DNA from 3 places in the Cronobacter universalis NCTC 9529 genome. Region 1 is predicted to be linked to each of the others. Evidence: predicted binding sites of a transcription regulator. Region 1 holds the regulator's gene; each other region holds the start of a gene.

Region 1 (5,395 bases):
CTGGTAAACTTTCATGGTTTCCGCCGGTTCGGCATCGCCGGTATCGCTGATATAGCCTTCATCGCGCAGCGTCAGCACCAGCGTCGAGAACACCGCTTTATCGAAGAACTCCGGCGCGTTAATGCCGTGCAGCACGGAAAGGCGCTGCGCCACGGTGCGGCTCTCTTTCTCAAGCGTTCCGCGGTTGATGGACGGGTTAGCGCTCAGCAGCCAGAAGGTGATCGCGTAGCGTTGCAGTGTTTCGCGCACGCCAGCGGCCAGCAGTTGCAGCGTACGGGAGCGCGCCGGGTTCACCTGCAGCCAGACGTCGTCGGCAAGGATCAGCCCCTGCTGCGCCAGTTCGTTAACCAGCGCATCGACGACCGCCGGCACCTCTTCTTTTTCCCAGCGCAGGAACAGCTCCGTCTTCAGCATCGGGAACAGCTGTTCAACCTGCTGCTGCACCGCTTCACGGCTGATGCGGCGATGTTGCGTCACGATAGCGGCGATAAGCGATGGCAGCACCAGCATATGCATGATGTTGTTGCGGTAGTAGGTCATCAGCACCGCCTGCTCGCGCGGCAGCACGATGATATCGCCGATCGTATCTTTCTCGACATCGAACTTGTTCATCTGCAACGCGTGCTCGATGAGCTGCGTCGCCGTGGCGTCCGGCACCGTGGCGTCGGAGGCGTATGGCACGTTACGCAGCAGGCTCAGGTAGCAATCCAGCTGTTCGGTCAACTGCTCGCGCGTTAACGAACGCTGACGCGAGGCCAGCAACGCGGTGCAACACAGGTTCATGGCGTTAGCCGCGCCCGCATTGTTGATACGCACCATCAGCTGTGAAGCAATTTCATTCACCGTCGGGGTCAGCCACGCCGGACGTACCGCTTCGATCGGGTCGATGGAATCGCGCCACTCCGGCACATGCTGGTTCAGGAAGGTCATCAGCGGCAGCGGTTCGCCGAAGTTCACATAACCCTGACCCAGGTTACGCAGCTTGCTTAAGCCGCGCAGCATCTGCAGCAGGCTCTCTTTCTCTTTGGTGGCGCCGCGCAGCTCTTTCGCGTAAGTGCCCACTTCCATCACATGCTCATAGCCAATGTAAATCGGCACCAGCGTAATCGGACGCGTACCGCCGCGCAGCATGGCCTGGATGGTCATGGAGAGCGTGCCGGTTTTCGGATCGAGCAGACGACCGGTGCGCGAGCGCCCGCCTTCCACGAAGTACTCCACCGAATAGCCGCGGCTGAACAGTTCGCCGAGATATTCGCGGAAGACCGTGGAGTAAAGCTTGTTGCCTTTAAAGGTGCGGCGGATAAAAAACGCGCCCAGACGGCGGAAAATCGGCCCGGCGGGCCAGAAGTTCAGGTTGATGCCAGCGGCGATATGCGGCGGCACCAGCCCCTGGTGATAAAGCACGTAAGAGAGCAGCAGATAGTCCATGTGGCTGCGATGGCAGGGCACATAGACAATTTCGTGGCCGTCGTGGGCGAGCTGACGCACCCGCTCGGCGTTATGGACGTTAATGCCCTGGTAGAGACGGTTCCAGGTAAACCCAAGCACGCGGTCGGTAAGGCGAATCGCCTCGTAAGAGAAGTTTGCGGCGATCTCTTCCATCAACGCGACGGCGTTTTGCTGGGCTTTCTCGTGCGAGATTTTTTTGGTGCGCGCTTCGTCTTCAACGGCGCGAGCGATAGCTTTTGACGAGAGCAGCTTGTTAAAGAGATCCTGGCGCGCAGGGAGGCGCGGGCCGACAGCGGCGAGGCGCTGGCGGGCGAAATGCATACGCGCCACGCGGGCCAGTTTCTGGGCGATGCGCTTGTCCGTACCGTGTTCGGTCGCCATGCGGCGCAGCGACACCGGCGGCGAGAAACGCACAAAGCTGTCGCGACCAAGCCAGGAGACCGCGAAGAATTTCTGAATGCCGTTCAGCATGCGCAGCGGCGGGTTTTCCTCGCCCTTTTCGCGCCCCGGCGAGCGGCCGAACATGACCGACACCGGCACCATCTGGACGTCGAGATCCGGGTTGCTGCGGTGCAGGTCGAGATAGTTGTGGAACAGCTTGATCGACTCTTCCTTCGGCGTGTAGTAAGTAAACACGCGGGGGCCGCCATGGATAAACACATAGCGCGGCAGTTCGGTGCCGTCGATAACCAGTGGTTCCAGCGGGTCCGGCAGATCGTGCTCCAGGCACTGGGCGCGCAGCGTCAGGAGATCCGCCTTCGAGTTATACGGCAACACATACATGATGGGGCGTGACGTATCGAGCCCAAGTTCGGGGCAGGGCGCCGCCGGGATGGACTTGCTTTTTACCAGCACGCTTAATGGTAAATTAAGTAATTTGTAGTAAATTCGTGGCCAACCGGACATAAACGATGTAAAGCCTCTGGTTAATAATGCAATTGCGGCGCAAGAATATCAGAAACTCCGTAGAATTTCTGTGGTGCTTCTTTATCGAAGCGCATTAGCATTGACGCCTGAATTTAAAAAAGGTTTCTTGTCATGGCCAACAACACCACGGGGTTAACTCGAATTATTAACGCTGCCGGCTATTCCTGGAAGGGATTACGCGCCGCCTGGAAAAATGAAGCCGCATTTCGCCAGGAAGGGGTTGCCGTAATAGCCGCCATTCTTATCGCCTGCTGGCTGGATGTCGACCCGATCACCCGCGTCCTGCTGATTGGCTCCGTGACGCTGGTTATGATCGTTGAGATCCTCAACAGCGCCATCGAAGCGGTCGTTGATCGCATCGGCCCTGAATTTCATGAACTTTCCGGGCGCGCCAAGGATATGGGCTCCGCCGCGGTCCTGCTGTCGATTATCCTCGCGCTGGTCGTGTGGGTCACGCTGCTCTGGCAGCATTTGCGATAAGTTTTCCAGAAATCGCGAAAGAAGCGCTTTTTTAACCGGTTATGGTTTTAAAATCACCTTTAGCTGTATATACTCACAGCATAACTGTATATGCACCCAGGGGGCGGAATGAAAGCATTAACTACCAGGCAACAAGAGGTGTTTGATCTCATTCGGGATCACATCAGCCAGACCGGCATGCCGCCTACGCGTGCGGAAATCGCGCAGCGTCTGGGTTTCCGTTCGCCAAACGCGGCGGAAGAGCACCTCAAAGCGCTGGCGCGCAAAGGGGTTCTTGAGATTGTCTCCGGCGCGTCGCGCGGTATTCGTCTGCTGCAGGAAGAAGAAACCGGCCTGCCGCTTGTAGGGCGCGTCGCGGCAGGTGAGCCGCTGCTGGCCCAGCAACATATCGAAGGCCACTATCAGGTCGATCCTGGCCTGTTTAAGCCGAACGCCGATTTCCTGCTGCGCGTTAGTGGGATGTCGATGAAAGATATCGGGATTATGGACGGCGACCTGTTAGCGGTTCATAAAACGCAGGATGTGCGCAACGGCCAGGTTGTGGTCGCGCGTATTGACGATGAAGTGACGGTAAAACGCCTTAAAAAACAGGGCAATGTCGTTGAGCTGCTGCCAGAGAACAACGAGTTCAAACCGATCGTTGTCGATCTGCGCGAGCATAACTTCTCTATCGAAGGTCTGGCGGTCGGCGTGATCCGTAACGGCGAATGGCTCTGAGGCCTTTCCCGGCTGCCTGACGCCGCATTACCGTAACTGGCCCGCCCCGGTTACGGTAATGACCTCTCCCGTCTGCTAAAGTCTGCATATTTTTTCATCATCGCGTAACGGCATCGGAACGCCATATGCCCTTTCTCACTTCTACCGATAAAGCTCTCTGGCGCCTCGCGCTGCCAATGATTTTCTCCAATATCACCGTGCCGCTGCTGGGCCTGGTGGATACCGCCGTGATTGGCCATCTCGACAGCCCCGTGTATCTGGGAGGCGTCGCGGTTGGCGCAACCGCCACCAGCTTCCTGTTTATGCTGCTGCTGTTCTTACGTATGAGCACCACCGGGTTAACCGCCCAGGCGTTCGGCGCGCGCGATCCGGCGGCGCTGGCCCGCGCGCTGGTGCAGCCCATGGCGCTGGCGCTTATCGCCGGTGTGCTGATTATCGCGCTGCGCGAACCGCTGATTCATCTGGCGCTGCATATTACCGGCGGCAGCGACGCTGTGCTGACGCAGGCCCGGCGGTTTCTGGAGATTCGCTGGCTCAGCGCGCCCGCGTCGCTTGCTAATCTGGTGCTGCTGGGCTGGCTGCTGGGCGTTCAGTACGCCCGCGCGCCGGTTATCCTGCTGGTGGTCGGTAATCTGCTTAATATCGCGCTTGATCTCTGGTTCGTCATGGGGCTTGGCCTTAACGTCCAGGGCGCAGCGCTGGCGACGGCGATAGCGGAATACGCGACGCTTGGCATTGGTCTTATGATGGCGGCCCGCGTGCTGCGCCTGCGCGGCATTACCCCGGCGATGCTGAAAACCGCCTGGCGCGGCGGCGTCGGCAGGCTGCTTAAGCTTAACCGCGACATCATGCTGCGCTCGCTGCTGTTGCAGATCTGCTTTGCCTCCGTCACCGTGTTTGGCGCCCGGCTTGGCAGCGATATTGTCGCCGTTAACGCCATTCTGATGACGCTGTTAACCTTCACGGCTTATGCGCTCGACGGCTTCGCCTACGCGGTGGAAGCGCATGCCGGGCAGGCCTTTGGCGCGCGGGATAAATCGCAACTGCGCAGCGTCTGGCGCGCGGCGTGCCGACAGGCAGGCATGGTCGCGCTGGCGTTCGCGCTGCTGTATGCCGTGGCGGGGCAGTATATTGTGTCGCTGTTAACATCTTTGCCGTCGTTGCAGGCGCTGGCGCAGCCCTATCTCTTCTGGCAGGCGATCCTGCCGGTAGTCGGCGTCTGGTGTTATCTGCTGGACGGCATGTTTATCGGCGCGACGCGCGGGGCGGAGATGCGCAACAGTATGGCTGTCGCGGCGCTCGGTTTTGGCCTGACGCTGCTCACGCTGCCGCGGCTTGGCAACCACGGTCTGTGGCTGGCGCTCACCGTTTTCCTGGCGCTGCGCGGATTGTCGCTCGGTTACTTATGGCGTCGCGGGCGTCTTTTGCACTAAGTTTTCCTGATGTATCACATCGCCGATAAAAGAAAATTTGTCGGCTCCAGCGCTTCGTTATGGTTAAAGATTCTGAATATCCCGCCGGGGGTAAAATTGACGTCTAAAATGAGTAGTACGTTCAGCAAATGATGAAGATGACCCGGGCTGAACCCCCACAGGAGAACCTGTGAGACTGATTCACTACCGAATGTTAAGGAGACGTCTATGAACAGAGATGAAGCTGGCGGTAACTGGAAACAGTTTAAAGGTAAAGTGAAAGAGCAATGGGGTAAATTAACCGACGATGATATGACTATCATCGAAGGGAAACGTGACCAACTGGTGGGTAAAATCCAGGAACGTTACGGTTATGCGAAAGATGAAGCCGACAAGGAAGTGACTGACTG
Region 2 (5,395 bases), 2.1 Mb from region 1:
ACGTCTTTAACGCCTTTAACTTCGATCTCTACGCGACGATCCGGACCCAGGCACTCGATCAGAGCTGCACGAGGTTTCACGTTGTCACAGGTGTTGCCAGTGACCGGATTGGATTCGCCCATACCACGTGCGGAGATCTTGTTGGACGGGATACCTTTGGAGATCAGGTAGTCAACAACAGACTGAGCACGTTTCTCGGACAGACCCTGGTTGTAAGAGTCAGAACCGATACGGTCGGTGAAGCCCAGAACCACGACGGAACCGTCTTTCGGATCCAGGTTGCTCAGCTGAGAGTACATCTGATCCAGCGCCTGCTGACCTTCCGGTTTCAGGGTCGCTTTGTTGAAGTTGAACAGAACGTCAGACTTCAGAGTGAAGTGCTTGGTCTGTACTTCCGGAGCCGGAGCCGGAGCCGGAGCTACAACCGGAGCTGCATCTTCCTGCTGGCCGAAACGGTAGGAAACACCTACGCTCAGCATGCCGTTGTCCGGACGAGCGCCAACAGTCTGCGCGTCACCGATGTTGTTAACCCACTGGTATTCCAGACGGGTAGCGATGTCGCGGGTCATTGCCCACTCAACGCCGCCAGCGAATACCGGAGAAACGCCAGTGTCGTGGTCGTCGCCGCCGATGTTAGAAGAGGAGTCAGCACGCCATACCATGCCGCCCAGACGGGTGTAAACGTCCAGATCGTCGGTTACCGGGTAACCCAGTTTAGCGGTCAGCTGTACGCCCTGAGCTTTGAAAGCGCCGTTTACAGTGTCGCCTTTATACGGCATGCGGCCCAGCCAGTCGTAGCCCATTTCGAAACCAACGTACGGGTTAACCTGGTAACCACCGAACGCGCCTGCGCCCAGCTGGCTTTCGTGAGTCGGGCCGTCGTTAGGGATAAAGCCGGTATCGTGGAACTGGGACCAACCCAGTTTGCCACCTGCATACCAGGTGTTATCTTTCGGTGCGGCCTGCGCTACGGTAGCGAAGCCAGCCAGTGCCACTGCAATCGCGATAGCTGTCTTTTTCATTTTTTGCGCCTCGTTATCATCCAAAAAGGCCATGCGCTTTTCCTTTGGAAAAGTTCACGGTTAAATCCTTCACCGGGGTTATAGCTCAATGGTTACTCTACCGATATTGTCGGTTTATTGATGAGCACCCTGGCGAGGTAAAGTCTACAACGTAGTTGAAAACTTACAAGTGTGAAGTCCGTCAGGCATATGAAAAAAAACAACTTGCGAAAGCGAAATTTAACATTTTTGGGTCAATTTTAAACACTCGTAAAGTGCGCGACCGGACAAAACTGCCCGTCTGACCGTTCATTCGCCACTATCGCTTCTGTTAAAGAGACGCGAACAAATTTTTACCAGGATTTATCCTAAAAAGGATTAATGCACCATTCTGGAGTGAATTCTTAAGCCCGAACGTGGTCGGTCACCCGGCAGTAAGGGCTGTACAGGGCGCATTAAAAAGCCCATCGCGTTACCTTTCTCTGCCGCCGCGGTCAGACGGCGATGCTCATCATCCGTTAAATCATCATGCAGCCAGGCGATAACCACGCTGTAGTTGCCGGTCTCCAGCGCGCGGATCATGGAATCCAGCGTAACCTGCGGGTTCATCTGGCTAACCTGCATCACTTTCGTGAGCGGCAGACCGGCGGATTCGACCCACTCGCGACTCAGACGCTGTTGCGGGGTAAGCCACAGCTGCCAGCGGGACTGCTGACCGAGTTGCTGCAGGAGAGGCAGCAGCACCAGTTGCGTCATCCACGGCTGATCTTCGTTGTACATCACTTCACTGATCAGGCCTCTTGTTTCAGCCTGAGCCAAAGCGTCAGCCGTTTCTTTTGCCAGACGACGTGAGCCATGCGCGCGATTTTGATGAGAAAAGTACATAAAGGTCCAGCCTCGCTAGTTACTGTATGCATATACAGTAATGCTGGCGCGGCCAAAGATCAATCGAAATTTCGGAAAGCATCTCGCAAATTTCGCATCTGGATCGTCTGAAAACGAAATTCGGATTGCTCACGAGACACAACTTTCATATGTTCCTGTTAAGGGAAAAGCTAATGGAATTTTTTATCCGTTACTTGTTGATATGAAAGGAATAATCATGGATAAAGCCTCGTCTGACACTCTGGTTCGGGTGCAGAATACTCTTTCATCTTTGGGAAACGTGACCCATCGTTCGCTCTTCGGGGGCTATAGCCTCGCCATCGATGAGGCCGTGTTCGCCATGCTGGTCGAAGGGCGGTTATATCTGCGCGCCAGCAACCAGAGTCGCGGCTATCAGCACGCCCATAATCCGCCGATGCTGGTCTGTACCCGTCGCGGGCGCCACATCAGCCTCAACTATTATCTGGTGGATGACGCGCTATGGGATTCGCCGTCATCGCTGCGTGAGCACGCCCGCACGGCGCTCGCCTGCGCGCAGGCGGAGAAAACCGAACGCGCCCGCGAGCGGCGCGTTAAAGATCTTCCCAACCTTAACGTTCAGCTTGAGATGTCGCTGTGGGAAGCCGGCATCCGGGATGTGGAGACGCTCTGCGCATACGGCGCGAAGGAATGCTGGCTGAAGCTGCGCAAAGCCCGCAAAAACCTCAGCCTGCAAGTGCTCTACGCGCTTCAGGGCGCCATTATCGGCACCCATGAAGCGGCGTTACCCGTACAGGTTCGTGAAGAGCTGCTGGAGTGGTTTATGCAGCTGTCGGTGCAGAATCAATCCTGAGCCAGCTGGCGCTGAAGACGGCTGATTTCCGGTAAAAGGGAAATCAACAGGCCGATTTGCTGCAGCACCAGCGGCTCTTTGCTCTCCTGGCGCGGCTCAATCTGCGCGATGCGCTGCGCCAGTGCCGTCAGCGATTTTTCCACGCGCGCTTCATCCGCGGGCTGGTGATGCAGCGCGTCGTCGACATAACAGACGGCGTCGTCGAGCAGAGAAAGGATCTCCTGACGCGTCAGTTTTTCGCGATGGGCACCTAAAGCCGAGATATAGCTGGTCAGCGTGTGGTTCAGGCACAGGAACCGGAAGGCGATATCGCGCATCTGCGCGCTTACGCGGGGCTCGCTGGACATATTTGAGACCACCGACGCCAGCTCCGCATCGCTGTTATGCGCGTCACGACGGGCGATACGATACGCCAGACGGTTATCGCGGCCCTGGTGATACTGCTCGAGGATGGCATCGAGATAACGGCAGTTGGCGTTCAGCGCGCGCTCCAGCACCACGGGCAACCGGCGAAACCGCCAGTCGGGCCAGATAAAGCTCACCGCGCACCACGCGATAGCGCAGCCGATTATCGTATCCACCACGCGCGGCAGCGCCACCTCGAAACCTTCGCCCAGCAGGTTAAAGCACAGCAATACCAGCAGCGTGATAAACAGCGTGGCGTGCGCGTATTGCACCGTACGGAAGACAAAGAAGAGCACGCCGGTGATAACGATCAGCACCAGTTGGCCTTCAAGCGAAGGCACGAAATAGAGCACGGGAATGCCGACCGCGACGCCCGCCAGCGTGCCGATAATGCGCAGCGTCAGGCGGTGACGCGTGGCGTTATAGTTCGGCTGGCATACAAAAAGGCTGGTCAGCAATATCCAGTAGCCGTGATGAAGCCCGGTGAACTGGATAAAGGCATAACCCACGCACAGCACCACGGACATTCGCACCGCATGGCGAAAGAGCGCGGACTGCGGCGTCAGGTTGCGGGTCAGGCGAAACCAGACATCGCTGAAGCCGTTCAGACTGTCATCCGACAGGCTGTGCTCGCTCTCGCTGACGACGGGCTGCGTAAACGGCTGCTCCGATTCAATGGTAGCGAGCTGGGCGTCGATCGCTTTCAGGTTAGCGACCAGAAAGCGCACGGCTTTGATCTCCGACGCCGAACCGCCCGCCGCCGCGGTGCGATCGAGCGCGGCGTCGAGATGCGTAAAAGCGCGCTCAAAACGAGGATCATGCTGGTACGGCGTGCGCAACAGTACAGAGCGCGCCATTTGCTGACACGCCTGCGACTGCATCGATAGCAATCGCTGGAAGCGGAACATGACATCGCTGTAGCGGAAGGTGTCGCGCAGCGTCTGATACTGAATATGCGACGAACTGGCGCGCTCATGAATATCCTGGGCGACAAAATAATAGTGCAGTGTCCGGCGCGTGCTGCGCTGGCCGCGGTCGCCGCGCAGGCGGGTCAGCAGCGAGGCTTTCGTCTGGTTCAGCGTGGCGACCAACTGGCTGTTCGCCATCGCCAGCTCCATCATCGGCACCTGGCTTTCATCTTCGATATCCGGGTCGAAAAAACGCGATTTGATTTCCAGATAGTGCGCCAGCTGTTCATAACAGCGGGCGAGGTTTTCCTGAAGTGGGCGCACCGGGAAGAGCAGATGGCCTGCAAGCGTCAGGAGGTTGTACCAGACCGCGCCCGCGAGCAGCAGCAGCGGCTGCTGATACCAGTGCTCGTATAATGAAACCCCGAGCATGGTGTAAATCGCGATCAGCAGCGCGCCGAAGGCGATCGTGGCGTAGCGCTGACCGAGGCCGCCCAGCAAAATAAAACCGATAGTGGAGACCGTCAGCCCGGCCGCGAACAGCCACGGCCACGGAAAGAGCAGTTCCACCGAGGCGGAGGCGATGAAAAAGCTGACCAGCGTAATCAGCAGATTGCGCAGGCGGCCCGTCAGGCGGTCGTCGAGATCGGTGAGCGCCGCGGCCACCACGCCAAGCGTCAGCGGGATAGTCAGCTTCGCCTCGCCAAGCCACCAGGGCAGCGCCGCCGTACCGCACAGCGCGATAAAAATGCGCACGTTGGTCAGCCACGCGCTGTTCCAGGCGTGGCGGTGAAGCAGAGGATTGAGCATCATGAGCGCATCCGGCGTTACTGGAAACGGCGGCGCGCGTTGGCTTCGCGGGCGGCCTGCGCCGTTTCGACGGACACGACCCGGCGGCCGACCGGCCAGAGCGCGATCGCGGCGATTTTAAAATTCGCGATGCCGACCGGGATGCCGATGATGGTTACACACTGCGCAATCCCGGTCGCGATATGCAGCAGGCACAGCCACCAGCCGAAAAAGACCAGCCAGAAAATATTCAGCAGCGTGCCGCCCGTGTTCAGCAGCGCGTTTTTGCCTGTCGGGTCGAGCTCATCGACATGCACCGCTTCATTACCGTACGGCAGCAGCGAAAGCTTCGTGATTTCCCAGCAGGAGCGGGTCAGCGGCAGCGTCACAACCAGAATGATGCTGATAAGCGTCGCCACAAGCCAGGAGAGCGTCGTGGCGAAGCCGCCCAGGACGAAATTCAGAATATTTAAAACAGTACGCATAAAACCTCAAAAGCGTCGGCAGAGCGCCGGAGTGATAACCACAACAATTGTAACGCGTTTTGGGTCTGGAGCGTGATATCGCAGGCAGGT
Region 3 (5,395 bases), 1.5 Mb from region 1:
TATCGGCGGCCCCGGTTTCGGCGCCCGCCACAACGCCAGCAACAGCCTCCAGGACATCGCAGACCTGGTGCCGTTCGCCCATCGCTTCGGCGCGAAGGTGTTTATCACCCTTAACACTATTCTGCATGACGACGAACTGGAGCCGGCCCGTAAGCTTATCGGCCAGCTTTATGACGCGGGCGTCGACGCCCTGATCGTGCAGGACATGGGCATTATGGAGCTGGATATTCCGCCCATCGAGCTGCATGCCAGTACCCAGTGCGATATCCGCAGCGTCGAGAAAGCGAAATTCCTCTCCGATGCCGGTTTCTCGCAAATCGTGCTGGCGCGCGAGCTGAACCTCAACCAGATCCGCGCCATTCATGAAAACACCGACGCCACCATCGAATTCTTTATTCATGGCGCGCTGTGCGTGGCCTATTCAGGCCAGTGCAATATCTCCCACGCCCAGACCGGGCGCAGCGCCAACCGCGGCGACTGCTCGCAGGCCTGCCGCCTGCCGTACACCCTGAAAGACGATCAGGGCCGCGTGGTGGCGTATGAGAAACACCTGCTGTCGATGAAAGATAACGATCAAACCGCCAACCTGGCGGCGCTGATTGACGCAGGCGTGCGCTCCTTCAAGATTGAAGGGCGCTACAAAGACATGAGCTACGTGAAAAACATCACGGCGCACTACCGTCAGATGCTCGACGCCATTATTGAGGATCGCGGCGATCTGGCGCGCTCATCAGCAGGCAACACGGCGCACTACTTCGTGCCGTCCACCGAGAAGACCTTCCACCGCGGCAGCACCGACTACTTCGTTAACGCCCGTAAGATAGATATCGGCGCGTTCGATACCCCGACGTTTGTCGGCCTGCCGGTCGGCGAAGTGCTGAGCGTCGGCAAAGAGCATCTGGATGTGGAAGTCACCGAGCCGCTGGCGAACGGCGACGGGCTGAACGTTATGATCAAACGCGAAGTGGTGGGCTTTCGCGTCAATGTGGCGGAAAAAACCGGTGAAAACCGCTACCGCGTCTTCCCGAACGAGATGCCGGCGGCGCTGAAAACACTGCGCCCGCACCACAAGCTTAACCGCAACCTTGATCACAACTGGCAGCAGGCGCTGCTGAAAACCTCCAGCGAGCGCCGCATCGGCGTGGATATCGAACTCGGCGGCTGGCAGGAACAGCTGATCCTGACCATCACCAGCGAAGACGGCGTCAGCGTGACGCATACGCTCGACGGGCAGTTCGACGAAGCTAACAACCCGGAAAAAGCGCTGACCAGCCTGAAAGAGGGCCTGGCGAAACTGGGGCAGACTATCTATTTCGCCCGCGACGTGCAGATTACGCTGCCGGGCGCGCTGTTTGTGCCTAACAGCCAGCTCAACGCGTTCCGTCGTGAAGCGGTCGAGGCGCTGGACGCCGCGCGCCTGGCGAACTACCAGCGCGGCGCGCGCAAGCCGGTCTCCGTGCCGCCGCCGGTCTACCCGGAAACGCACCTGAGCTTCCTCGCGAACGTCTACAACCATAAGGCGCGTGAATTTTACCAGCGCTATGGCGTGCAGCTTATCGACGCCGCGTATGAGGCGCATGAGGAAAAAGGCGACGTGCCGGTGATGATCACCAAACACTGCCTGCGCTTTGCCTTTAACCTCTGCCCGAAACAGGCGAAAGGCAACATCAAGAGCTGGAAGGCGACGCCGATGCAGCTGGTGCACGGCGACGAAGTGTTAACGCTGCGTTTTGACTGCAAACCCTGCGAAATGCACGTCGTCGGCAAGATCAAAAACCATATCCTGAAAATGCCGCAGCCGGGCAGCGTGGTCGCGTCCATCAGCCCGGAAGATCTGCTGAAAACCCTGCCGAAACGCAAAAACGCCTGATTGTTCTTCCCCAAAAGCCAGAGCCTGCGCTCTGGCTTTTTTTTATCTTCATTCCATGCCGCTCAACAAACCCGCACAAACTGGCCGTTCTCCAGGCAATTGCGCCGCTTCGCTTAAAAATAGGGTTGTCAGAATACCGCAAATCAAACTACTGTATATAAACACAGTAAATAACAACATAATGAATGGATGGAGCACGCCATGTTAATGATGCGTCTCTTGCCACAACCTGATGCCGGGGAGTTGCCGCTGTTTCTTGAGACAGTGGCCTGCGGTTTCCCGTCGCCCGCTCAGGATTACGTCGAAAAGCGCGTGAGCCTCGACGCGCACTGCATTGTGCACCCGAATGCCACCTATTTTTTACGGGCGGCCGGGGAGTCGATGAACGGCGCCGGGATCGAGGATGGCGATCTGCTGGTGGTGGACAGCGCCCTGAAGCCGCAGGAGGGCGACATTGTCGTGGCCGCGCTGGAAGGGGAGTTCACCGTGAAAACCCTGCGGCTGCGTCCGGTCGCGCAGCTGGTGCCGATGAACCCGGATTTCGCGCCGATCCCGCTTGGCGGTGACGCCGAGGTAGTGATTTTCGGCGTGGTGACCTGGGTGCTGAAGAAGAGGCGCTGAGATGTACGCGCTGGTGGATGTGAACAGCTTTTACGCCTCCTGCGAGATGGTGTTTCGCCCGGATCTGCGGGATAAACCGGTCGTGGTGCTGAGCAACAACGACGGCTGCGTCATTGCCCGCAGCCGCCAGGCGAAGGCGCTCGGCATCACCATGGCGGAGCCCTATTTCAAACAGCGCGCGCTCTTTGAGCGTCATCGCGTGGCGGTCTTCAGCTCCAACTACGCGTTTTATGCCGACATGAGCAAACGCGTGATGGATATTCTCGAAGAGATGGCGCCGCAGGTGGAGATCTACTCGATCGACGAGGCGTTTGTCGATCTGCGCGGCGTCAGTAACGTCATGTCGCTGACCACGTTTGCGCAGGAGATCCGCGACCGCCTCTGGCGCGAAACCCATCTGCCGGTCGGCGTGGGCATCGCGCCGACTAAAACGCTCGCCAAGCTCGCCAATCTCGCCACTAAAAAATGGCCGAAGTCGGGCGCGGTCGTCGATCTCTCCGACCCGGCCCGGCTGCGCAGGGCGCTGGCGCATTTTAAGGTGGAGGACGTCTGGGGCGTCGGGCGCAGGCTCAGCAAAAAGCTGGCGGCGATGGGCATTGAGACCGCGTTTGATCTGGCCAACAGCCCGGCGTGGGTGATCCGCAAAAATTTCAATGTGGTGCTGGAGCGCACCGTGCGGGAACTGCGCGGCGAGCCCTGTCTGGCAATGGATGAATTTGTCGCGGCGAAACAGCAGATCGTGTGCAGCCGTTCGTTTGGCTACCGCGTCACGGCTTATCAGGATATGCGCCAGGCGGTCTGCGCCTGGGCGGAGCGCGCCGCGGAGAAACTGCGTCAGGAGCATCAGTTCTGCCGCCAGGTGGCGGTGTTTATCCGCACCAGCCCGCATGACGAGCCGGACGACCGCTACAGCAATCAGGCGCTGTGCCAGGCGCTGACGCCCACCAACGACACCCGCGAAATCGTGCGGCTGGCGGTAAGCGCGCTGGACGCCATCTGGCGCGAAGGGTATCGCTATATCAAGGCGGGCGTCATGCTGGGGGATTTTTTCAGCCAGGGCGTGGCGCAGCTTAATCTCTTCGACGAACACCCGCCGCAGGCCAACAGCGCGCCGCTGATGCATCTGCTGGATGAATATAATCGCTCAGGCAGGGGGAAGCTCTGGTTCGCAGGCCAGGGGATCGTCAAGCCCTGGGCAATGAAGCGCGAATTTCTCTCGCCCGGCTACACTACCCGTTTCAGTGAATTGCCGCGCGCGAGTTTGTGGTGAGGCGGGCTAAAACATTTATGTTGTCTTTACGCCTTCGCCGCGCTGCCGGTTAAACCAGACCATAAACGCTGCACGGCGACAATAAAAGTCCGCCAGGTAAGGCGTTTCTGATCTTGTAATACCCCCTCAACACCGCTCCACCAGGCCAAACTCCTCAAACATCAGCGGCATGTCGGGAGAGAAACAGCCGGCGCGGGTGAAAAACGCTTCATGCTCATTGCGCCAGTAAGCGAGGCTTAAGTCGCCTTCGCCTTCCAGGGCGGCGAGCTGTTCGGTGACGTCGCAGAAGTTCACCAGCCGCAGCGTGTGGGTGCGAATAACGCACAGCGGCTCGCCCGCGCCGTTGAGGATAATATGGTAATCCCCCGGCAGGGTCGGGTCGGCGTCCTGCCGCCAGGCGTGATAGTCGCTGCAGCTGGCGCGTTTGGCGCCGTCCGCCACCAGCGCGCCCAGCTCATCCGCCATGTGCGGTGAGTCGCCAAAGCCCCAGGCCCGCGCGCCGGGATATTTCTGTTGCAGTTCGTCTACGGTCATTCTGATACTTCCTTGTTAAATTAATGTAAGAAAATAGCATATCGTGAAAAAAGAAAGCCAGCTAATGATTATTTAACCGTCTGGCGTGATTAATTAATCGGCCCGGTGAAATAAGCCGCTGTTTTTACCCTATATAAACAGTCAATCGTGCCGTAAAGTAGTGTAAACGAGTTGAGAAAAGTCTAACGGCATGGTTTAATTCAGGCGTGTTTGACTACCGAGGCCAATTTTGATCCGCAACGACGAGAAGCAAGACCGCGGATAAATTGAAAGATTATGGACAACCTGTTCAATTGTTTTATTTCCCTGTTTTACGTTTCTTCCACTCCTTTTCCTGCCACCTTTCTTTGCGGTGAACAGCACTGGCATACGGCGCTTTAGTCCGTCTCTCTTCTGAATTTTTCAGGCCGTCACTGTACGCCTGTCACTGTTTTAATCGTTTTTAATGACGCGTATTTACGCGCCATCTGATATGCCTGTGTATTTTTTCAGGCAGGAGAGAGATTATGATTTACTGGATTTTATTAGCATTAGCTATTGTGGCGGAAATTACCGGGACGCTGGCATTAAAATGGGCAAGCGTTGGCGGCGGCCACGCCGGATTTATTTTAATGCTGGTGATGATTTCCCTTTCTTATATTTTGCTGTCTTTTTCTGTTAAGCGTATTGCGCTGGGTGTGGCTTACGCCCTGTGGGAAGGTGTCGGGATTGTTTTAATTACGCTCTTTAGCGTATTGCTGTTTAACGAAACCGTGACGGTGCAAAAAGCGCTGGGTCTGTTGGTATTAATTGCCGGGATTTTGCTGATCAAAACCGGCACCCGTACCGTGAGCCGCAACGCGGAGGTGCGTCATGTCGCAGGTTGAGTTACAGCATATTCTCTGGCTGCTGCTGGCGATCGGCCTCGAAATTATCGCCAATATCTGGCTGAAGTTTTCCGACGGTTTTCGCCGTCCGGTGTATGGCGTGGCGTCGCTTGCGGCCGTACTGGCCGCCTTCAGCGCGCTGGGGCAGGCGGTGGAAGGCATCGATCTGGCGGTGGCGTACGCGCTGTGGGGCGGTTTCGGGATCGCCGCGACGGTAGCGGCAGGCTGGATCCT

What was found. The regulator LexA, encoded in region 1, represses DNA repair genes until DNA is damaged. The targets are predictions, from matches to a motif close to TNCTGTATGTACATACAGNA.
Region 2: a site for LexA is predicted at 1,907-1,926, ahead of sulA (SOS-induced cell division inhibitor SulA). Genes of this name have one in related genera too.
Region 3: a site for LexA is predicted at 2,020-2,039, ahead of umuD (translesion error-prone DNA polymerase V autoproteolytic subunit). Genes of this name have one in related genera too.

The regions. Positions count from the first base shown of each region.
Region 1 covers NZ_CP012257.1:3,815,875-3,821,269, reverse strand. Annotated here, with positions in the region: gene plsB (glycerol-3-phosphate 1-O-acyltransferase PlsB) at 1-2,355, opposite strand, end outside; gene AFK65_RS17580 (diacylglycerol kinase) at 2,488-2,856, shown strand; gene lexA (transcriptional repressor LexA) at 2,965-3,573, shown strand; gene dinF (MATE family efflux transporter DinF) at 3,699-5,006, shown strand; gene AFK65_RS17565 (CsbD family protein) at 5,214-5,395, shown strand, end outside.
Region 2 covers NZ_CP012257.1:1,588,651-1,594,045, forward strand. Annotated here, with positions in the region: gene ompA (porin OmpA) at 1-1,022, opposite strand, end outside; gene sulA (SOS-induced cell division inhibitor SulA) at 1,380-1,886, opposite strand; gene AFK65_RS07210 (TfoX/Sxy family DNA transformation protein) at 2,104-2,718, shown strand; gene yccS (YccS family putative transporter) at 2,709-4,844, opposite strand; gene AFK65_RS07220 (YccF domain-containing protein) at 4,859-5,305, opposite strand.
Region 3 covers NZ_CP012257.1:2,267,966-2,273,360, reverse strand. Annotated here, with positions in the region: gene AFK65_RS10500 (peptidase U32 family protein) at 1-1,870, shown strand, start outside; gene umuD (translesion error-prone DNA polymerase V autoproteolytic subunit) at 2,072-2,491, shown strand; gene umuC (translesion error-prone DNA polymerase V subunit UmuC) at 2,493-3,761, shown strand; gene AFK65_RS10485 (ASCH domain-containing protein) at 3,888-4,295, opposite strand; gene mdtJ (multidrug/spermidine efflux SMR transporter subunit MdtJ) at 4,802-5,161, shown strand; gene mdtI (multidrug/spermidine efflux SMR transporter subunit MdtI) at 5,148-5,395, shown strand, end outside.